4 regions of the Mesorhizobium sp. LjNodule214 genome follow, and region 1 is predicted to be linked to each of the others. Evidence: predicted binding sites of a transcription regulator. Region 1 holds the regulator's gene; each other region holds the start of a gene.
What was found. Region 1 encodes LexA, which represses DNA repair genes until DNA is damaged. Its sites were predicted from a motif close to TGTTCNNNNTGTGTTCNG; they were not measured.
Positions count from the first base shown of each region.

Region 2: the regulator LexA is predicted to act here: its motif matches at 1,774-1,791, upstream of ACSQ3Z_RS36400 (ATP-dependent helicase).
Region 3: the regulator LexA is predicted to act here: its motif matches at 3,558-3,575, upstream of ACSQ3Z_RS13335 (sel1 repeat family protein).
Region 4: the regulator LexA is predicted to act here: its motif matches at 2,752-2,769, upstream of ruvC (crossover junction endodeoxyribonuclease RuvC).

Region 1 covers NZ_CAXUPE020000003.1:1,030,081-1,035,574, reverse strand. Annotated here, with positions in the region: gene kynU (kynureninase) at 1-1,174, opposite strand, end outside; gene lexA (transcriptional repressor LexA) at 1,637-2,377, shown strand; gene ACSQ3Z_RS30405 (ComEC/Rec2 family competence protein) at 2,371-4,860, opposite strand; gene gltX (glutamate--tRNA ligase) at 4,960-5,494, shown strand, end outside.
Region 2 covers NZ_CAXUPE020000007.1:89,506-94,999, reverse strand. Annotated here, with positions in the region: gene ACSQ3Z_RS36420 (LysR substrate-binding domain-containing protein) at 1-355, shown strand, start outside; gene ACSQ3Z_RS36415 (hypothetical protein) at 715-888, opposite strand; gene ACSQ3Z_RS36410 (hypothetical protein) at 1,027-1,194, shown strand; gene ACSQ3Z_RS36405 (hypothetical protein) at 1,225-1,602, opposite strand; gene ACSQ3Z_RS36400 (ATP-dependent helicase) at 1,806-3,884, shown strand; gene ACSQ3Z_RS36395 (hypothetical protein) at 3,968-4,249, shown strand; gene ACSQ3Z_RS36390 (hypothetical protein) at 4,505-4,690, shown strand; partial or broken gene ACSQ3Z_RS36385 (LysR family transcriptional regulator) at 4,710-4,829, opposite strand; gene ACSQ3Z_RS36380 (DUF982 domain-containing protein) at 4,985-5,287, shown strand; gene ACSQ3Z_RS36375 (GGDEF domain-containing protein) at 5,341-5,494, opposite strand, start outside.
Region 3 covers NZ_CAXUPE020000001.1:2,857,016-2,862,509, reverse strand. Annotated here, with positions in the region: gene ACSQ3Z_RS13345 (acetyl/propionyl/methylcrotonyl-CoA carboxylase subunit alpha) at 1-1,512, shown strand, start outside; gene ACSQ3Z_RS13340 (ABC transporter substrate-binding protein) at 1,594-2,715, opposite strand; gene ACSQ3Z_RS13335 (sel1 repeat family protein) at 3,156-3,422, opposite strand; gene ACSQ3Z_RS13330 (DUF2147 domain-containing protein) at 3,962-4,303, shown strand; gene ACSQ3Z_RS13325 (hypothetical protein) at 4,543-4,695, shown strand; gene ACSQ3Z_RS13320 (hypothetical protein) at 4,736-4,930, shown strand; gene ACSQ3Z_RS13315 (AMP nucleosidase) at 5,049-5,494, shown strand, end outside.
Region 4 covers NZ_CAXUPE020000001.1:281,274-286,767, reverse strand. Annotated here, with positions in the region: gene ACSQ3Z_RS01330 (N-acetyltransferase family protein) at 1-42, opposite strand, end outside; gene ACSQ3Z_RS01325 (sulfite exporter TauE/SafE family protein) at 229-999, shown strand; gene ACSQ3Z_RS01320 (DUF2269 family protein) at 1,072-1,623, opposite strand; gene rcdA (protease adaptor protein RcdA) at 2,157-2,687, shown strand; gene ruvC (crossover junction endodeoxyribonuclease RuvC) at 2,811-3,320, shown strand; gene ruvA (Holliday junction branch migration protein RuvA) at 3,331-3,951, shown strand; gene ruvB (Holliday junction branch migration DNA helicase RuvB) at 3,995-5,032, shown strand; gene ACSQ3Z_RS01295 (metallophosphoesterase) at 5,158-5,494, shown strand, end outside.

The sequences.
Region 1 (5,494 bases):
CGACAGCGTGCCACACATCGGCGTAGCCGACATAGAGCGGGGTGAAGCCAAAGCGTATGGTCGACGGCGCCCGGAAATCGCCGATCACGCCGCGTTCGATCAGCGCCCGCATGATCTGGTAGCCGTGCTCGTGCATGAATGAAATCTGGCTGCCGCGCCTGGCGCTGTCGCGGGTGCTTTCGAGCGTGAGACCATAGGCGCCGCATTTTGCCTCGACGAGTTCGATGAACAGGTCGGCCAGGGCGATGCTTTTCTGTCTCACGGCCGCCATGTCGACATCGTTCCAGATGTCGAGCGCGCCCTTCAGCGTGCGCATCGACAGGACCGGCTGCGTGCCGCACAGAAACCGGCGGATGCCGGTGCCGGCTGCGTAGGCCTGCTCGAAGGCGAAGGGCCGCGCATGGCTCCACCATCCGCTGAGCGGCTGCTGCACATCGGCATGATGGCGCTCCGCGGCATAGATGAAGGCGGGAGAGCCCGGGCCGCCATTCAAATATTTGTAGGTGCAGCCGACAGCGAAATCGGCATTCGCCGTGTCCAGTTCGACCGGCATGGCGCCTGCTGTGTGGCAGAGATCCCAGACGATCAGCGCCCCGGCGTCATGGGCGATGCGCGTCAGCGCCGTCATGTCACGCAGTTCGCCTGACTTGTAGTTGACGTGGTTGACCAGCACCACCGCGACCCGGTCGTCGATCAGCTCTTCGATCGTCGGTGCGTCGACGCCTGCAAGGCGCAGCACAGTGTTCTTTCGAGTCGAGGCGACACCTTCAGCCATGTAGAGGTCGGTCGGAAAGCTGTCGCCCTCGGCGACGATGACGGGCCGATCCGGCCGCATGGCCATTGCCGCGTGCAGCAGCTTGTAGATGTTGATCGATGTTGTGTCGCAGACCACCGTCTGGCCGGGAGCGGCGCCGATCAGGCGCCCGAGCTGATCGCCGAGTTCGACCGGCATGTTGAACCAGCCGGCAGTGTTCCAGGCGCGGATGAGGTCGTGCGCCCATTCTTCGGTCGCCGCCTTGCGTAGCTCGTCGAAGGCGGCATGCGAGGCTGCACCCAGCGAATTGCCGTCGAGATAGATTACCCCTTCGGGCAGGATGAAGCGGTCGCGCAAGGGGCGCAGTGGATCCGCGGCGTCCATCGCTTCGACGGCCGCAAGATCAGGAATTCCTGTCATGATATGTCTGCTCCCCCCAGATACGCACGACACCGGCACGCAATGATGAGACAAGCCGACGATCGGTACTTTCTCTCATCACAGGCCATCGCGCTGCAAGAACCTGCATTGATGACTTATCGGCCCAACGACACCCTCGACCCCTGCTCATAGTTGGCATTTTGAGTTCGTTTCGTTCACGGTGCATCGAGCGGGCTGGATCGTCAAACACGGCCCTACCTACATTGTTTGCGGCGAATGATTGCCGACTTCCAAGCAGCTCCCAGGCCGGTGGTTGGCCGTAAACGATAACAAAATCAATGCGATGAAGCCGGCATCTAAGGGGCTGGGATATTCGCTGTCGCACGCGACATCGTTTCGGGAGCCTTAACCCATTCATTAAACTTTAAACAGTTGCGGAACACAACTGGAACAGATAGTGTTTGTTCTGGGTTTGTTTTTCTGATTCCGTTGGGGGCCGCGATGCTGACACGCAAACAACATGAACTGCTGATGTTCATCCATGAGCGGCTGAAGGAAAGCGGCATTCCACCCTCCTTCGACGAGATGAAAGAGGCGCTCGATCTTGCCTCGAAGTCGGGCATCCACCGGCTGATCACGGCGCTGGAGGAGCGCGGTTTCATTCGCCGGCTGCCCAATCGGGCGCGCGCGCTCGAAGTGCTGCGCCTGCCGGACTCGATTGCTCCCGGCCTCAATGCGGCGAAGAAGTTCTCGCCGAGCGTCATTCAGGGCAGTCTTGGGCAGGGCGGCCTCGGACGGCAGATCAAGCCGATGGCATCGTCGCGCACGCCCCAGGCGGGCAATGACGACGATGCGGTTGCGGCAGTGTCCATCCCGGTGATGGGGCGGATCGCGGCCGGTGTGCCGATCGACGCCATCCAGCATCAGACGCATTCGATCTCGGTGCCGCCGGACATGATCATGGGCGGCGAGCATTACGCGCTGGAGGTCAAGGGCGATTCGATGATCGAGGCCGGGATCTTCGACGGCGATACGGTCATCATCCGCAACGCCGACACGGCGAGCCCGGGAGAGATCATAGTGGCGCTGGTCGACGAGGAGGAAGCGACGCTGAAGCGCTTCCGCCGCAAGGGCGCCTCGATCGCGCTGGAAGCCGCCAATCCGGCCTATGAAACCCGCATCTTCGGGCCCGACCGGGTCAAGGTGCAGGGCAAGCTGGTCGGTCTGATCCGCCGCTACTGAGGCGGCGGCGGTTGTTTGGGCGGCGGTTTGCTGGCCTGCCTTTCGGGTCTCTTGTAAGGCGGCAGGCCCCTCGCCTCGCGTGAGAATCTTCGCTGCTCGTGCCAGGCCCGGTACGGCTGCTCGACCGCGAAGTTTATCTCTGCCGGCGCGATTGCCGATTGCTGATTGAAGAAGACAGCGGCGCTGCCCAAGCGGGCAAGTTGCCGTTTCTTGACGACAAGGACAAGCGGATTGCGGCAAGGGTCGTAGGCGGTGGCGTCGTTGACGATGATCAGGGTCGCGAAAGCACACGCTCGCCACGCGTCCTTGCGGTCTTCTGCATACGCGATGATCGCGCCAGACGGATGCCGTGCGAGGCACAGACCGGTGCTGCAGTAGAAGGGCGAGCCCGGCGGCAGGTCGGCCGGATCCATGTCGAACCGCGCGTCACCCTTCTCGAAGGTCTCGGGTTCGACAATGGTTTCGGACTTCACAGCCCGTTTCCAGTTGTCGGTGGTGAACTCGTTCGATCGCACGCGGTTGATGGCGAGTTCGCCGCCCCCGATCGGCATTGCCACAAGATGCCCATCCTCCGAGATGAGGACATCCGGCATGCGGGTGTCGGAGACAGTCAGCAGGCCAGCGAATGCGAACGGAACGGCTGCCAGCCTGAGCCATGTCGTCGCCATGGTGGCGATGACCAGCGCGATCGTCACCAGCAGTACCGACTGAATGGAGATCAGCCCGACAGCATCGATCGGCGAGCGCTCGGAAATCCATCCGGATATTGCGATCATCGCCGTCAGCCCCTTGCCCATCACGTAGAGGAATGGTCCATCGGCGCCGAACGGCATCACCAGCGCGCTGAGCACGGCGAACGGCATGACGATCAGCGAGACGATCGGCATGACGGCCAGGTTGGCGAGCAGGCTGAGCGGCGACACGCGTTGAAAATGCCAGATGGCGAAGAGTGCCGTCGCACTGCCGGCGATGATGGAGGTCATGGCGAGGCCGCCCATGCCGAGCAGGAATTTTCGCGTGACGAAGGCGAGCGGCGATCGCCGTGGCGGCGGCGACGTCGCTCTGCCGGCACGGTAGTCCGACCAGCCGGCATAGGCACCGACAAGGGCCGCGGTCGCCGCAAACGACATCTGGAAGCTCGGGCCGACCACTTCGTGCGGCGACACCAGGATCACGGCAATCGCCGAGATCGCCAGATTGCGCATGGTGAGCGCCGCGCGGTCGAACAGCACGGCGACCAGCATCACCGCCAGCATGATGAAGCTGCGTTCGGCCGCGACGACGATGCCGGAAAAGACGAGGTAGGCGGCGATGGAAAAGAGCGCCGCGGCGGCCGCATATTTCTTCACCGGCCGGCGCGATGCGAAATCGGGAAACAGGGCGAAGGCGCCGCGCAGCAGCCCCATAATGGTTCCGGCGACCAGCGCCATGTGCAGGCCGGAGATCGAGATGATGTGGTAGATGCCGGTGCGCCGCATCGCCTCGTTGATCTCATCGGGAATGCCGGCGCGCACGCCGACGATCAATGCCGCAGCAATCTCGCCCTCCGGGCCGCCAATCTGGCCGCGAATGTGGTCCGCGATGCTCTCCCGGGCATTCTCGATTGCGGACGCCAAGCGCGTCCTGGATGGTGCGTCTTCGCCGGCGCCAGTCTTTGGGACAACAGTCTTCGGATTGCCGAGGAAAAAGCCGCTGGCGCCGATGCCGGAAAAATAGCTGTCGAAGGAGAAGTCGTAGCTATCCGGCCGCACCGGTCCGGTCGGCGGCAGTAGCCGGGCATAGCCGGTGATCAGGGAACCGGCGGTCATATCAGGAGGAACTTTCCGCGCCGAAAGCCTGACCCGCTCCGGCGCATAGCGCAGCTTCGGATGGGCGGTCGAGATGACGTCGATGGTCAGCCTGACGCGGCCGTTTTCCATTTCTTCCAGGCTGGCGAGCCGCCCGGTCAGCCGCGTCTGGATCTCCGAGCCGAGCATCTGGGTTCCGGCGCGCCAGGTCTCGACCTTTGCGGCGAGCACGCCGAGCGCGCAGAGCAGCGCTGCCATGAAGCACAAATGCGTCCTTAGCCATGACCGCGAAGCCACCGCGCAGGCGGCCGTCAAGGCGACCACGGCGACGGGCCTGTAGAAATCGGGTTCCGTCGCCAGCGAGAAATAGAAGATCACCCCGCATGCCAGAAACACCGGCACCAGCAGGAAGCCCATGCCGCGGTCAAGCTCCGTGCCGGCAGCCGCAGCGATGCTTCGCCGGACTGCGGGACCAGAAAGGCGGCGGAATGCTCCGGAGACCCGCTTTACCGAAACAGTCGCGGGGACAAGCTCCGGCGCGCGATTGCCGGGCGGCAAAGGCTCGAAGCCCGGCCGTGGCGCAAGCAATGAAACCGGCATCGGCTCGGCGTGTGGAATATCGGCAAACAGCGTCCGTTCGCTGACGCTGCTCGTCGCGCCCTCGCTCTCCCCTGCACCCCGGCCTCGTCCAGCCATCGGGTCTGCCCCTTGCGCCCCAGACCTCCTATGCTACATGAACGCGCAACGCGCGAAAGTCCGCGCATCACATCCGCTTTCTGCGCTTCCGAGAGTTCCATGTCCGACAAGGTCGTCACCCGCTTTGCCCCCTCGCCGACAGGCTATTTGCACATTGGCGGCGCGCGCACGGCGCTGTTCAACTGGCTCTATGCAAAGCACACCGCCGGCACGATGCTGCTGCGCATCGAGGATACGGATCGCGAACGCTCCACCGACGCCGCCACAGCCGCCATCCTCGATGGGCTGTCCTGGCTTGGCCTCAGTTGGGACGGCGAGCCGGTGTCGCAGTTCGAGCGCGCGCCGCGCCACCGCGAGGTGGCTGAGGATCTGGTGCGGATGGGCAAGGCCTATTACTGCTACGCCACGCCGGCCGAACTCGAGGCGATGCGCGAGGCCGCACGTGCCAAGGGCCTGCCGCCCCGCTATGACGGCCGCTGGCGCGACCGGGACCCGTCGGAGGCGCCGGCAGGCGTCAAGGGCGCGATCCGCATCAAGGCGCCGACCGAAGGCGAAACGGTGGTGCACGACCGCGTGCAGGGCGAGGTGCGCTTCCCCAACAAGGATCTCGACGATTTCATCATTCTGCGCTCGG
Region 2 (5,494 bases), on a different contig from region 1:
CGACACCTGCACCCAGAACTGGCAGTCGTGGCTGGGCTTTGCCGGCGCCAGCTTCGTGCTCGGCGAGACGAAAAGCATCTATTTCGATTCCTGCATGATGTCCTACGAGGCGGCCAATGCCGGCATGGGTTTTGCCGTGGCTAACCGCGCCTATATGGCGAGCGACATCCGCGCCGAGCGGCTGGTGGCGCCGTTTGCGGTTCACCATCCCAACACCGCCGGCTGGTATTTCGTCAGCCCCGACACGGCGCTGGCGGCACGCAAGGTGGTGCTGTTCAAGCAATGGGTGATGGCCGAGGCAGCGCTGACGCAGCGCCAGCTCGACATCGAGATGAGCGGCGAACGCCAGCAGTGAGGGCGGCTCACCAGAACCGCCGAACGAACATCAAAGCAAATACATCAATTCGATTGCCTGCTGGCGTATGTTCAGGTTTGCAACTCGCATAGTCCAAGCCAGCCACTGAATTTCGAGACGTTTCCTCGAGTAATCCATTTACGCGATGCACGTTTGCAACAGCCCGACGGCCGTACGCATTCGTACAATGACGCAACGGCAAGACTCAGCTATCTTCCTTGTGCGGCGGGCCTGATTTCCCGCTTGGCCGGCGCTTTCAGCTTCCTCCCAAGCAGCGCCGGCCTTCTTCTGTGGCCAGCGTGATTTCCCGCCCGATGTCCTGATCGGGCCACACGCCCTTGCCCTGAGAGGCATCATCGTTACTGCGCCGGCGGCGTGCCGGGCTGATCGCCACCCGTCGTCGACTTCGGCACCGGGTTCTTGTCGGCCTGCGGGTTCTGGTCCACGGGCGCCTTGGTCGGCGGGATGTTGTTGTCGCAAGCAGCGAGCGCGAGCCCTGCCGCCAGGGCCAGCAGCATCGGAAGCTTCTTCATGACAACCTCCTCTCGTTCGCCCCCTTTCATCAGGGGCAAACGATGCGGTGCCGGTTTGGTTGCACGGCAAGCCGGGCCGCAGGGAGGGCGGAACAAAATGCTCTCTCCCCGGTTGGTCCGCCGAAGGAGGATTTGATCATGATCCGTCTGCTGATTGTTGGCCTGTTCGCCTATGCGACCTATCGCTTCACCAAAAAGATCATCGCCGACGTGCCGGATGATTTCGATCCGTTGCCGATGCCTGGCGACGAGCGCCGTGCGCTGCGGCGCCAGTCGGCAGCGATGGGCGTGGAGCCGAGGCGGTAGAGCACCAGTCGCGGGCCGGTACCTCAAACTTCAGTCGTCGAGCCAATAGGGTCGAAAACAGCCAAATTGGCGCGGCAGACTGAGTCGCCGTTTGGCATCGAATTCTAGCTGGACCATCGGAGATTTGTCCGCTGTCACGTCAATCTTGATCACGTGACCCTCACCGACCATCACCAGTTTCATTTCCTGAAAGTGCCGTTCAAAGCCACTTTCGATTGCACTTCGAGAGTACCGCCACCCATTGAGGCAAGCTCGACTCAGGATGTCGGAATACGACTGGGCGCTGACCATTCTCACCGCTTCTTCTGAAACCTGCCTGTCATGCAGCAGGTCTTGGGACAGACCTGGGTCCGAGGTCAAAACTAACGACACCACCGCCATGACTTGGCGTGCATTTTGATTGCCCATGATTTTCACATAACGAGAAATATACTTATTATCTTTTTGCCAACCAAAAATAGGTCGATAACTTTCAACTCATAACAAGAATTTCTCGCCTTTAAACTAGAGAATAACATAGCAGGAGAGAAGCTGGCACTAGCTCATTTGATTATGGCGACCGACCTCGGCCGACCCGTTGCGAACAAAGCGGAAACGATGCTTGATGGGCAATGAACCTCGCTGCCCGTGATTCGACCTTCCAGCCTGCCTATCTCGCGAAGCTGAACGACCAGCAGCGGCTGGCGGTCGAGCATGGCGACGGCATGGTTGCCGCGCCGCTGCTGGTGATCGCGGGGGCCGGATCCGGCAAGACCAACACGCTGGCGCATCGCGTCGCGCATCTGATCGTCAAAGGCGCCGACCCGCGCCGCATCCTGCTGATGACGTTTTCACGCCGCGCCGCCGCCGAGATGGCCAAGCGGGTCGAGCGCATCGCCGGCGAGGTGCTGGGCCGCGATGCCTCGGTCATCACCGACGCGCTGACCTGGGCAGGCACTTTCCACGGCATCGGTGCGCGGCTCTTGCGCGACTATGCGCTGGAGATCGGCCTCGACCCGGCCTTCACCATCCACGACCGCGAGGATGCCGCCGACCTGATGAACCTCGCCCGCCACGAGCTCGGGTTCTCCAAGACGGAAAGCCGTTTTCCGACCAAAGGCACCTGCCTCGCCATCTATTCGCGCGCCGTCAATGCGCAGGCACCGCTCGGCGAGGTGCTGGGTTCGGCGTTTCCGTGGTGCGCGGGGTGGGCAGAGCAGCTGAAGGCGCTGTTTTCCGCCTATGTCGAGGCCAAGCAGGCGCAGAACGTTCTCGATTACGACGACCTGCTGCTCTACTGGGCGCAGATGGCGGCCGAGCCGGAGATCGCGGCGCATCTCAGTGCGCGCTTCGACCATGTGCTGGTCGACGAATACCAGGACACCAACCGCCTGCAGGCCTCGATCCTGACGGCGCTGAAGCCGGACGGATCGGGGCTGACGGTGGTCGGCGACGACGCGCAGTCGATCTATTCCTTCCGTGCCGCCGAAGTGCGCAACATCCTCGATTTCCCAAGACAGTTCGCTCAAGCAGCCGCGATCGTCACGCTGGAGCGCAACTACCGCTCGACCGAGACCATCCTCGCCGCCGCCAATGCGGTGATCTCTCAAGCATCGGAGCGCTTCACCAAGAACCTGTGGACCGAGCGCAAATCCTCGCAGAAACCGAAACTGGTCAGCGTGCGCGACGAGGCCGAGCAGGCCAATTATGTCTGCCAGGCGATCCTGGCCGAACGCGAGGCCGGCACGGTGCTGAAATCGCAAGCGGTGCTGTTTCGCGCCTCGCATCACAGCGGGCCGCTGGAGATCGAGCTGACGCGCCGCAACATCCCCTTCGTCAAGTTCGGCGGGCTGAAATTCCTCGACGCCGCCCATGTCAAGGACATGCTGGCGATGCTGCGCTTTGCCGAGAACCCGCGCGACCGCGTCGCCGGGTTTCGCGTGCTGCAGCTTCTACCCGGCATCGGCCCCTCGGCCGCCTCGCAGATCGTCGAGACCATGGCGACGTCGCTCGACGAGGCGATGGGGCTTGCCCGCTACCGGCCGCCGCAGCGCGCGGCGGAAGACTGGCCGGCCTTCATCGCGCTCTATTCCGGCTTGCGGGCCGGCGCGAAATGGCCGGCCGAGCTCGAGCAGGTCCGGCTCTGGTACGAGCCGCATCTGGAGCGCATCCACGAGGACGCGACGACGCGGCGGGCCGACCTTCTGCAGCTCGAGCAGATCGCATCCGGATACGCATCGCGCGAGCGCTTCCTCACCGAGCTGACGCTCGATCCGCCGGACGCGACCAGCGACCAGGCCGGGCCACCGCATCGCGACGAGGATTACCTGATCCTGTCGACCATCCATTCGGCCAAGGGCCAGGAGTGGAAGAACGTCTTCGTGCTCAATTCCGTCGACGGCTGCATTCCGGCCGATCTCGGCGTCGGTACCAAGGAGGATATCGAGGAGGAGCGCCGGCTGCTCTATGTGGCGATGACGCGGGCCAGAGACAGCCTGCACCTGGTCATGCCGCAGCGCTTCTTCGTCCACGGCCAGGCGGCGCGCGGCGACCGCCACGTCTATGCCTCGCGCACGCGCTTCATCCCGGCCTCGATCCTTTCTGCCTTCGAACAGACGGCGTGGGCGAGCGTCCAGGCCAAGGACGATCCGCGCCGCCAGCCGCAGGTGCGCGTCGACCTCGGCGCGCGCATGCGCGGCATGTGGAAATAGGCCGCCGCCAGCCGCCGTCTGTCCCCGTGCCGGCAACCAAAGACCGCGCCTTGCGTTGATCCGCGTTCAGGCGGAGCACGACGATGGATCCTGTGGCGGCGGCAATGATCCTGCTTTCATGCAGCCCGGACATGGTTTTCTGCCGTCCGGCACAAACACAGCCCGTCGTCTATCCGGACATCGCCGAATGCATCGAAGCCCTGCCCGGCAGGCTGCAAGGCACCGACATGATCGGCCAGTGCCGGCCGGTCGACTCGGCGACGCCGGGGCAGAGGGTTGCCACGGTTCGCGTCACCCGAGGGACCGGGCCCAATGCCGTTTCCACCGACTATCTGGTCCTCCACGCCCCCGACGAGACTGACTGATCCGACCGCCGCCGTCGCGACAAACAGCTCCTCGATCAATGCCCTTTGACGACCGGCGTTACTGGCGCCATCACCGCGACTGCGGCGTGAGAGTGCACAAGCGCTGGCATCACGACCGCCTGGTCATCAAGAGGGTCTGGAGTTGTGGCTTGCACAGAGGCTGGGACTGAGACCGGTTGGCACCGCTCGCGCCGTGACCTCGGCGCGTAGCGGACGCCTGAAAGCTGCATTGCCATCCGCCAAAGGGAGGCAGGGATGCGTTTCGTACCATCCGCCATGAGTTGGCGGCAGAGATTGGGGCAACTGGCCGGGAGGCTGTTCGTCAATGTCGTTGCCGCCCTTATCGCCGGCATCGCCATCCTTTTCCTGCTGCTGTCGGCGCATTTTGAGGGGCCGCCACTCGCTCCGGGCCACATGACGACGACCGCTTTCGCTCCATAGGCCCAGGAACTATCCCTTCTCACACCTGTAGCAGCGCCTCGACCAGCACCGAAACGGCCGGCCAGGACTGCCTGCGGCTTGGACAATAGAGGTCGTAGCCGGGAAAGGGCGGGCACCAGTCGGCTAGCACGCGCACCAGGGGAACGCTGACGCATCGATCGGCGCCTTACTGCCTTACTGCCCTCAAAAAATCCCTCACCGTGGAACCTGTTGCCGCCAGCCGCGTTCTCTGGCGCTCGACCCCAACCGGAAGAGCGGCGGCCGCCGCCTTTTCGCCCAACCCGAGAGGCCAGAATGCACGACAGGATGTTCTTCACCCCGGTCGCCGTCACCGTTGGCGCCGGCCACAAGCGCATGATTGCGTCGCTGTTCGACATGCACGAATTCCTGACCGAATTCCCGCCGTCGCGGCGCCGCCTGAGCTATGGCGCAGCGGTGAAGGCCTGCGAAGCGGCACGTGCCGGCGATATCTCCACCGAGGCGGCGCGCGATGCGCTGATCACCTTTGCGGTGACCGCCGGTGTCCTCTGGCCGGCCGCCCAGCCCGCCGTCTCGGTCAAGCCGGTCGCGCGCGGTTTTGGCGGCTACGCCGCCTGAATCGGGACGCTTTCCTGCCGGCGTCAGCCGGAACGCTGCCAGAGGATTGTTGTTCAATGGACTGTCGCGGCGTCGCCGACCGCCGGGCCGCGCAGCCCGGTCGTTTCGAAGCTGACCTGGTCGCGGCCGTTCGACTTGGCCTTGTAGAGGTGCTCGTCGGCCACCCGGAACATGTCGGCATAGGTGGTTGGGCCGCTGAAGGCGATG
Region 3 (5,494 bases), on a different contig from region 1:
GGCTATCCCGTGCTGATCAAGGCGCGCGCCGGCGGCGGCGGCAAGGGCATGCGGCGGGTCGAGCATCCCGACGATTTCTCCGAAGCGCTGTCGGGCGCGCGACGCGAGGCCAAGGCCGCCTTCGGCGACGACCGCGTGCTGGTGGAAAAATATGTCGACAAGCCCAGGCATATCGAGGTGCAGGTGTTCGGCGACAATTTCGGCAACGCCGTGCATCTTTACGAACGCGACTGCTCGGCGCAGCGCCGCCACCAGAAGGTGATCGAGGAAGCCCCCGCTCCCGGCATGACGCCGGCATTGCGCAAGGCGATGACAGAAGCGGCGGTCAAGGCCGCCAAGGCGATCAGCTATTCGGGCGCCGGCACGATCGAATTCATCGTCGATGCCTCGCAAGGGCTGAAGGCGGACCGCTTCTGGTTCATGGAAATGAACACCCGCCTGCAGGTCGAACACCCGGTCACCGAAATGGTCACCGGCACCGATCTGGTCGAGTGGCAATTGCGGGTGGCGGCCGGCGAAAAGCTGCCTAAGACGCAGAGCGAGATCCAGCTTTCAGGCCATGCCTTCGAGGCACGTATCTATGCCGAGGACGCGGCAAAGGGATTCCTGCCGGCGACAGGCACGCTGCATCATCTGAAATTTCCCGACGCAGCACCGGAAGGCGCCACCATGCGCATCGAGACCGGCGTACGGGCGGGCGATGCGATCTCGCCCTTCTACGACCCGATGATCGCCAAGCTGATCGTCCACGGCAGGGACAGGCAATCAGCACTCGACGCGCTCGGCTCAGCGCTGTCGCAGACAGAGATTGCCGGCTCGACCGTCAACACCGCGTTTCTGGCGGCGCTTGCCGCCGATGCGGAGTTCTCAGCCGGCGATGTCGACACCGGTCTGATCGGCCGGCATCAGGAGGCGCTGACCGTCGTTCCGCCGCCGAGCGGCGAGACCGTTGCCGCGGCAGCGCTTGCAGCGTCTGGCGCCGGGGTTCAAACGCTGTCCGACGATCCCTGGTCGTCGCTTGCCGGCTATGCGCATTTTCACACCGTGGCGCGGCGCACGCGGCTGCGCCATGGCGAGGAGGATATCCTCGCGCGGGTTTCGGTGCGGCCGGACGGACGCTTCGAGGTGGCGCTGAGTGCCCCCTATGAGGATGTCAATTCGCACGATCTTCGCGCCACCCCTCGTCTCGCCCGCTGGCCCGGCCACGTCACCGTGTTCGAAGGCGCAACCAGCTATAATTTCGCGGTGCCGGACCCGCTGGCCAAGGCGGACGAAGCCGCCGCCGCTTCAGACAGCCTGCGCGCGCCGATGCCGGGCCTGGTCAAGCTGGTGCGCGTCGGCAAAGGCGACGCCGTCACCAAGGGCCAGCCGCTGCTGATCCTGGAAGCGATGAAGATGGAACACACGATTGCCGCTCCGCATGACGGAGTGATCGCCGAGATCGCGGTCGAGGGCGCGCAGGTCAGCGACGGCACCGTGCTGGTACGCTTTGCCGAGCAAGCCCAGGGCTGAGTCACAGTCAAACATCGGCTGCCCGAAAATTAAAATGGCCGGGCAAGCCGGCCATTCCAAGATGCCGACAGGCGGCAGCGCTTACGGCTGGATCGGCGCGTATTTGCCGTCGTGCCATTGGTTGATGTCGTAGCTGGCGTTCTTCAGGTCGCCCTTCTCGTCGAAGGTGACCTGGCCGACCACGGTGCTGATCGGCTGGCCGTTCTTCAACGCCTCGGCGACCTTGGCCGGATCGTCGCTGCCGGCGCGCTTGATGCCTTCGGCGAAAGCCTGGACCACGGCATAGGAGAACAGCGTAAAGCCTTCCGGCACGAAGCCGCCGGCCTTGATCTTGGCGATGGCATCCTTGGCTTCGGGCTTGGCCTGCGGATCGGACGGGAAGACGAACATGGTGCCTTCGCCGGCCGGACCGGCGATCTGCCAGAATTCCGGCGAGGCGATCGAGTCCGGCATGATCAGCTGGAACTTGACGTTCTGCTCGGCAGCCTGGCGCAGGATGAGGCCGGCCTCGGGGTGGTAGCCGCCGAAATAGACGACGTCGGCTTTCAGCTCCTTCAACTTGGTGACGAGAGCCGAATAGTCCTTCTCGCCGGCATTGATGCCTTCGTAATTCACCTCGTTGAGGCCGCCGGCGTTCATCGTCGCCTTGACGGCGTCGGCAACGCCCTGGCCGTAGGCGCTCTTGTCATGCAGGATGACGACGTTCTTGCCGGCATATTTCTTGGCGATCCACGGGCCGATGAAGGCGCCCTGCGCATCGTCGCGCGTATAGAGGCGCATGATCGTCGGCCAGCCGGCCTTTGCCGCGGCATCGGTCAGCTCCGGATTTGACGACGCCGGGCTCATCATCAGCGTGCCGGCTTCGGCATAGACGGCCGAGGCCGGAATGCTCGAGCCCGAGCAGGCATGGCCGTCGACGAACTTGGTGCCGTCGGCAACGATGCGGTTGGCGACCGAGACAGCCTGCTTCGGATCGCACTGGTCGTCCTGGATGTCGAGCTTGATCTTGTTGCCGTTGACACCGCCGGCGGCATTGATGGCGTCGGCGGCTGCCTGTGCGCCCTGCTTGAACTGGTCGCCGATGTTGGCGAGTTGGCCGGTCATCGGGCCGACCACCGAGACGGTGATGTCGTCGGCAAACGCAACCGGTGCGCTCATCATCAGGCCCAATACGGCCGCGCTCAAAATACCCAATTTTTTCATGATGATAGTGCTCCTCCACTCACGCGCGACCCTTCCGGCCACGCTTCTTCCAGAAGGCGGGACAATTTCACCCTTCGCCCGGCATGTCTTGGCGCATCGCCGGCACTCGATTGGGCCTGCGCAGTATCACCGCCGAACATACTTCAGTCATAGACGCGGCCTGATCTTGCCCGGGCCAAGAAAGCCAAAAGCCGCGCCGGCCTTGTCCCGGCCGGTCGCGGCTTTTGCCAATGGAGTTTCCCCGAACGCCCCCGCGCCCCGAAACCCCGCTCACTTCCCTGTCTGCCGCACCGCTTGGCCGGAGTCGGCCTGCCGTGTTCTTGGTCTTGTTAATATGGCCGTCTTCTCGCGGCCTTGTCCCTGGTGGGCCGGCCGTCTTTCGCGGCCTTGACCCAAAAGCGTTCCTGCCCCGTGATCTCAGGGCACCGGGAGCCCGGTGCTCAGTGCATCGTCATCCATTCGCGCGCTTCGCGCAGCGCCTTGGCGATCTCGGCCTTGGACATCGCGGCCGACAGTTCCGAGCGCAGCTCCGCGGCGCGGACCGAACCCTTGATGGCGGCGATGTTGAACCATTTGTGGGCGGCGATGACGTCGGTCTCGCAATCGCGGCCGGTCGCATACATCATGCCCAGTTCGAAAAGAATGTCGGCCTGGGCAGTTGCCCCCATGGCGCCGAAGCCGGCTTCAAGCATTTCAAAACGTGCCATTTCAAATCCCCTGTCTGGCTCCCGAGAGCTGCCTCCCTCTGTCCCTTGGTATCCCTTTGGGGGGCCGCTCTTTCGATGCTTTCGAGAATGCAGCCGAGCCTTGAATCCGTCGTTAAATGGCGTGCTTAATTTGAGGAAAACAAAGCTAAAACAAGAGGTAAACGCGGAAATTCGTTAAGGATACAAAGCCAGCAATTCAGCCTGCTTGCGAAAAATTTGACGAAAATTCCGAGCAGCCGGGTCAAGACTCCGCTAACCACGGGAACCAATCACCAGCGCATGACCTCGAAAATCGAAATCGATTTTCGGAAAGGATCATGCGCCAAATTAAAGTGCTACAGCGTCCTTTGCGCGTCCAAGAGGACGCGCGGCGCTGTAGGTCGAGATCGCTTCATTTGTTCGCCGACGGTAGCGAATAAATCCCGAAACCTTCCGTGGCGGCACCGCTTTTGTTTTGCTGGAAGCTGGATTAGCTTACGTTTGCGTAAGGGGCGGGAAGGCGGAACGGAGCCCCATCGAAACCCATAGGGAGGACAGACATGTTTCGAAAAGTGAGCCTGGCCCTGGCGGCCACCTTGATCGTGACCGGTGCGGCATGGGCCGACCCGATCGAAGGCAACTGGAAGACACAGGCCGGCGATACCGCAGCCATCGTTGGCGGCGGTTCGTTTTCCATCACGCTGAAGACCGGCAAATATGCCGGCAAGACCATCGGCTCGCTCAAGCCCGCCGGCGACAACAAATATGCCGGCAACATCACCGATCCGGCAAACGACAAGACCTATTCCGGCAAGGCAACGCTTTCGGGCACCTCGCTCAAGATGAGCGGCTGCGTGCTCGGCGGCCTGATCTGCAAGAGCCAGACCTGGCACAAGCTCTGATCGTCTTCACCGCCAAAGAATGAGAGAACGGGGCCTTCGCGGCCCCGTTTCTTTTTGCGCGGCGCAGTGGCGCCGCCGACTTGTTGTTGCCAAGGGGCAGGCGCACAGCCTCGACCTCACGCCCCTGCGCGACGTCCAAAACACCGTCAATCAATTTGAACCGCAGATGAACGCCGGCATCAGAGCCGGTTCAGAGGCATTCGGGCATTCTCTCGGCATTGAAGGAGGACACCACGCCAATGCTCGCTCGCCGCTTCACCATCGTCTGCCTGCTGATGAGCCTGTTCGGCATGTTGTTCGCCATCCTCGTCGCCGAAGAGGGCCGTCCGGCCCGCTCCTGGGACGCTGCCAATTCCTGCAGCTTCGGCTGTTCGAACCATCTTCGCCACTGAAACGACAAAGCACCAGAAACCCAGAGAAAAGCAAACGACCATGAACCGCATCGCCACCAGCGCCCTGACGATCCTTCGGCTCCTGCCGCGGACAGCGCTCATCCTGACGCTTCTCGCCGCCCCGGTGCTGGCCGTGCCGATGATGCGCGCCGATGCGGGCTCGACGATCGAGGCGCCGGCGTTGAAGAAGAACGGCGTCGGCTTTGTGCTCCTGGTCAGCCTGCGGCGCGGCTGAAGAAAAAACTTGCCGCCCGGTCACGTTCGGCTCGCCTCCCCCTCCCAAGCGCCCCTCCAAGTCTCTATATTGAGCCATGGAAAAGCGAATCTACCCCCAAGCCATCGAATCGGTCGTCATGCCGGAGCCTTTCGGCAAGCAGAGCTTCGACGACGCCAAGAAGGCGGTCGCGGCCTTGCAGGCGCTCTACGACCGCAACACCAAGTTCCTGCGCGATTCCTTCACGGCGCTGGCCGCGGGCGGCGACAACAACAAGCGCTATCGGGCCTTCTACCCGGAGATCGGCGTCACCACGAGTTCCTTCACGCAGATCGACTCGCGGCAGGCCTATGGCCATATGCCGACGCCGGGGCATTTCTCGACCACCATCACCCAGCCGATGCTGTTCGAGAGCTATCTCATCGAACAGCTTCGCCTGATCATGCGCAATCACGGCGTTCAGGTCACGGTTTCGGAATCGACCACGCCGATCCCACTGCATTTCGCCTTCCTCGAGGGCACTCATGTCGACGGCGCTGCCGCCGAGCGCATCAAGCGGCCGATCCGCGACCTGTTCGACGTGCC
Region 4 (5,494 bases), on a different contig from region 1:
GAGGTCGGCTTCTTCCGCGCGGCGGATAATGATTTCGCTCATTCTCAAAACCTCGTGCACAGGCCGGCGACCTTATGCATCGGCAGCAGCCTCGCCGCAAATCTGGAGCGGCGAGTTACGGACAGTTGATCGCCAGCAGCCGCTGCCTCCAATATTGGCTGTCGCGGCGCGAAGGTTTCTGGGTTATTGCAGGGCTCCCGCCGTTCCTCCAGCCACCTCTCTCCTCTCATGTCAGGTCTGCTCGCCGATCCGTGGTTCTATGCCGCCGCCCTTCCGGCGGTTATTCTCGTCGGCCTATCGAAAGGCGGCTTTGGCGGGGCGGTCGGCTTTGTCGGCGTGCCCTTGATGGCGCTGACGATGCCGCCGGTCCAGGCCGCCGCCATCCTGCTGCCGATCCTGTGCCTGATGGATATCGTTTCGGTCTGGACATGGTGGGGCGTCTACGACCGCAAGATGCTGGTCGACATGATGCCAGGCGCGGTGATTGGCATTGGCCTCGGCTGGCTGACGGCAGCTTTGGTCACTGAAGAGATGGTGCGGCTGATCGTCGGCGCGGTCGCGCTGATCTTCGTGCTGCGCTGGCTCTATCTGCAGTTCCGCCACGGATCCGACCATGCCGCGGCGCCCAACCGCGTGGCGGCAGCCTTCTGGGGCACCGTCGCCGGCTTCACCAGCTTCGTTGCCCATGTCGGCGGCCCGCCCTTCCAGGTCTATGCGCTGCCGATCCGGCTCGATCCGAAGGTGCTGTCGGGGACATCGGCGATCTTCTTCGCCGCCACCAATGCGCTGAAGCTCATCCCCTACTTCGCGCTCGGCCAGTTCGACACCACCAATTTGACCGCATCGGCGGTGCTGATGCCATTGGCGCCGCTCTCGACCATCGCCGGCGCCTGGCTGGTGCGACGCATGCGGCCGGAGGTTTTTTATCCGTTCACCTACGCGACCGTGGCGGTCGTCGCGGTCAAGCTTCTGTGGGACGGGATTGCCGGCCTCTTCTAGAGCCTGTTCCATTCCGATGAGATCGGGAGACGACGAGGGCGGCCATCCGGAAGCCCCCAACCATCATCGGCTTCAGGCAGCGCTCGGCATCAGCCGGCGGCTGCCGCCAAAGGCGAGCGTTGCGCCTGCCGCCACGACCAGCGCCATGCCGGCAAGGACGGCGAGGTCGTGCGCGGTCGGCTTGAGAACCATGTCGGCGACGATCACCAGCATCACCGCATAGTCGAAGCGCGCCACGCTCATCATGCGCTGGCCCACGGCAAGGGCGGCCGGCGTCACGCCGTCCTTGGCGATCATGCCGGCAATACGCTCGGCGGTCGGCTTGAAGATGAACATTCCGATCGAGAAGGTGGTGGCGTAGCCGGCAAGGCCGATCAGGATCCAGAGGACGGAGAAGCCGGTCCAGAAGCCGCACATGATGAGCCCGAAGATAAGCGTCAGCATCGACATCGGCGCGAAGAAACGGCCGCCCAGCTGCCCGCTGGCGCGCATCGCCAGCAGCTTGTCCTCGATGTTGCCGGCGCGCTCGGCAAGCACGCCAAGCAGGAACAGCACGAAACCGCCGCCGACCCACAGGGTGGCCGAGACGATGTGGAGGAATTTGACGATCGAGTACCAGTCCATGGGTCTCTCCCTGGATATCCCAAATGATTGCAGGCGACGCGGCCGCCCGGTTCAGAGGAGCGGGCGTTTAGCGTGGCGGCTGTTTCGGAACGATGTCGGGAGGGAGACCGGCTTGTATCGACGATGCGCACGCCGCTCGATCGAGCCCGTTTGTCCACGGGTGCGGCGATGCCTGCCCTGTCCCGAAGCGGTACAGATTTGCGGCACGATGAGAGTTTTTCCGGCCCCGTTAAGGGTTCATTAAGCTTTACGGGCGTTTACTATGCGCATCCAGTGATCTGGATTCTTACCGAGTGGTTGGAGCCACTTTGTTTGACGCCTCCCTGTTAAACTCCTGAGAGCCGCCTTATCCGCGGCTCTTTTTTTGTCCGCGGCCGGCACGACATCCACGCCGCCTCCGCCGTTAACCCTTCGTTAAACATGTGCTTGCCTTCACCGGCGGCGAAGCGCATTTTCAAGCTTCAGTCATTTAGGGTTCAGGGCGTGACGGCATACGATGCCGAATCGGCTTGCGGCAGTGCAGGGGCGTATCGATGAACGAGCCTTCCAAGGGGAGCGCGAAAACCATTAAATTGGCGGAGCGCCGGGTTTTCTCCCAGTCCTTCAAGCCACTCTACCAGGAGGGTATGGGCCTGGTCGAGCAGGCGGCCGAGTATCTCGACGGCAAGGGGCGCGCCGAGGCAAAGAAGCTGTCGCGGACGGCGGCAACCCTCTATGCGGCCGAGTCGATGCGGCTGACCACCAGGTTGATGCAGGTCGCTTCCTGGCTGCTTTTGCAGCGGGCAGCCAATTCCGGCGAGATGACCCGCGACCAGGTCGCGTCCGAAAAGTCCAAGGTGCGTCTCGACACCGCTTCGGCGCATGACGAAGCGCTCGGCTGGGCCGAACTGCCGGCGGATTTTCTCGACCTCGTCACCCGCTCGCTGCGCCTGCAGGCGCTGGTGCGCCGCATGGACGAGGAGATCTACGGCAACACCTTCGCCGACGCGCCTCCGGCGGTCCGTCGCGCCAATCCGGTTTCCGACCAGATCAGCTTGCTGAACACGGCCTTTGCCCGCGGCTGAAAAGCCGCGGCATTTCTCCCAACAGAGCGAACTCTCAATCAGCCAGTGAGCTGCTGTGAGGCATCGTTTCTGGTTTGTTCACATTTCACTGGCATCGCTTGCCGCCAAGGGTAAAGTTGGCGGATGGGGGAAGCGATTCGCATCATCGGTATCGATCCGGGGCTTAGGCGCACCGGCTGGGGCATCGTCGAGAGCCTCGGCAATTCGCTGCGCTTCGTCGGCTCCGGAACCGTGCGTTCCGACGACAAGGCGGCGCTGGCGGTTCGGCTCTGCCAGCTGCATGACGGGCTGGCCGAGGTGCTGCACGCCGCCATGCCGCACGAGGCCGCGGTCGAGCAGACCTTCGTCAACAAGGATGCGACGGCGACGTTGAAACTCGGCCAGGCGCGCGGCATTGCCATGCTGGTGCCGGCGCGCGCCGGGCTGGTCGTGGCCGAATATGCGCCCAACGCCGTCAAGAAGGCGGTGATCGGCGTCGGCCATGGCGACAAGAAGCAGATCCACATGATGGTCAAGGTGCTGATGCCGAAGGCGACCTTCGACAGCGACGATGCCGCCGATGCGCTGGCCATCGCCATCTGCCACGCACATCACCGGCAAAGCGTCGCCTACCGGATGGCGGCTCTGGCATGAGGGATCACGTATGATCGGCAAGCTGAAGGGTACGCTGGACGAGATCGAGGAGGATTTCTGCCTCGTCGATGTGCATGGCGTCGGCTATGTCGCCTATTGCTCGGCGCGCACACTTGCCGCGTTGCCGGCGCCCGGCGAGGCGGTGGTGCTGTTCATCGAGACCTATGTGCGCGAGGACATGATCCGGCTTTACGGCTTCCAGTCGGTGCTGGAGCGTGAATGGTTCCGGTTGCTGATGAACAATGTGCAGGGTGTCGGCGCCAAGGTGGCGCTGGCGATCCTGTCGACGCTGGCGCCGGCCGATCTCGCCAATGCGATCGCGTTGCGCGACATCGCCATGGTCTCTCGCGCGCCGGGCGTCGGCAAGAAGGTGGCCGAGCGCATCGTCACCGAACTGAAGAACAAGGCGCCGGCCTATGCCGGTGCTGCCTCCGGCACGATCGGTCTGAAGCAGGAGCTCGGCGAGGGCGTCGCACCTGCGCCGATCACCGATGCCGTCTCGGCGCTGGTCAATCTCGGCTATTCGCGCGACATCGCCGCCAATGCAGTCTCGGCGGCGCTTAAGACGGCCGGCGAGGGCGCCGATGCCTCGAAGCTCATTCGATTTGGGCTGAAGGAACTGGCGCGGTGAGGCGTTGCTTGTTCCGTTCCCTGCCCTGTGCAAGGAAGGCAGCATGAGCCTTTCGCCCCGCCTGATCGCCCCCGACAAACGCGGCGAGGATGCCGAGCAGACCTTGCGGCCGCAGACGCTTGACGACTTCGTTGGCCAGGCGGCGGTGCGGGCCAACCTCAAGGTCTTCGTCGACGCCGCCAAGGGGCGCGGCGAGGCGCTCGACCATGTGCTGTTCGTCGGCCCGCCCGGTCTCGGCAAGACGACGCTGGCGCAGATCATGGCGCGCGAGCTCGGCGTCAATTTCCGCTCGACCTCCGGTCCGGTCATCGCCAAGGCCGGCGATCTGGCGGCGCTGCTGACCAATCTCGAAGACCGTGACGTGCTGTTCATCGACGAGATTCACCGGCTCAATCCGGCGGTTGAGGAAATCCTCTATCCGGCGATGGAGGATTTCCAGCTCGACCTGATCATCGGCGAAGGGCCGGCGGCGCGTTCCGTCAAGATCGACCTTGCCCGCTTCACGCTCGTTGCCGCCACCACTCGCCTCGGCCTGTTGACCAATCCGCTGCGCGACCGTTTCGGCATTCCGGTCCGGCTCAATTTCTACACGGTCGAGGAACTGGAGCAGATCGTGCGCCGCGGCGCCCGGATTCTGTCGATGCCATTGGGCGACGACGGCGCGCTGGAGATAGCGCGGCGCGCGCGCGGCACGCCGCGTATCGCCGGCCGGCTGCTGCGCCGCGTGCGCGATTTTGCATCGGTCGCCGGTGACGGTCATGTCGACCGCCGGATCGCCGACGAGGCGCTGACCAGGCTGGAGGTCGATGCGCTCGGCCTCGATGCGCTCGACCGTCGCTATCTGTCGATGATCGCCCGCAATTTCGGCGGCGGGCCGGTCGGCATCGAGACCATCGCCGCGGGGCTCTCCGAGCCGCGCGACGCCATCGAGGACATCATCGAGCCCTACCTGATCCAGCAGGGTTTCATCCAGCGCACGCCGCGCGGGCGTGTGCTGACCGCCAACGCCTGGCGGCACCTCGGCCTCGATGCGCCGAAGGATTTGGCGCAGCAGCAGATCAGCCTGTTCCAGGAAGAGTAACGGAGATTTGTTCTTCGGTTGCCCGAGGAACGGCTCTTCTGCGCAAAATCTCCTCGCCTCCGCCAGCGTGAAGGCGCAATTGCCCGCTTCATGGCAAGTCTTGCTCAAGAGGCCGGGGCTCATTGATGATCACCAGACGTGGCTTCCTGCGCCTCATCGGCGGCTCGCTCCTGTCGATGGTGTCGCTTGGCGCCTATGCGGTCGGCATCGAGCCGATGCTGTTGACGCATGTGAAGCGTTACTCGCTGACACTACCGCATTGGCCGGCGGGTCTCAAACTGCGCGTCGTCGCGCTGGCCGACATCCATGCGTGCCGTCCCTGGATGACGCCCGAGCGGATTGCTTCGCTCGCTGCCGAGGCGAACGCCTTGCAGCCGGACCTGATCGTACTGCTTGGCGACTATATTGCTGGCATGCGCCTGGTGACGGACCAGGTGACTGAACTGGAATGGGCCTCGGCTC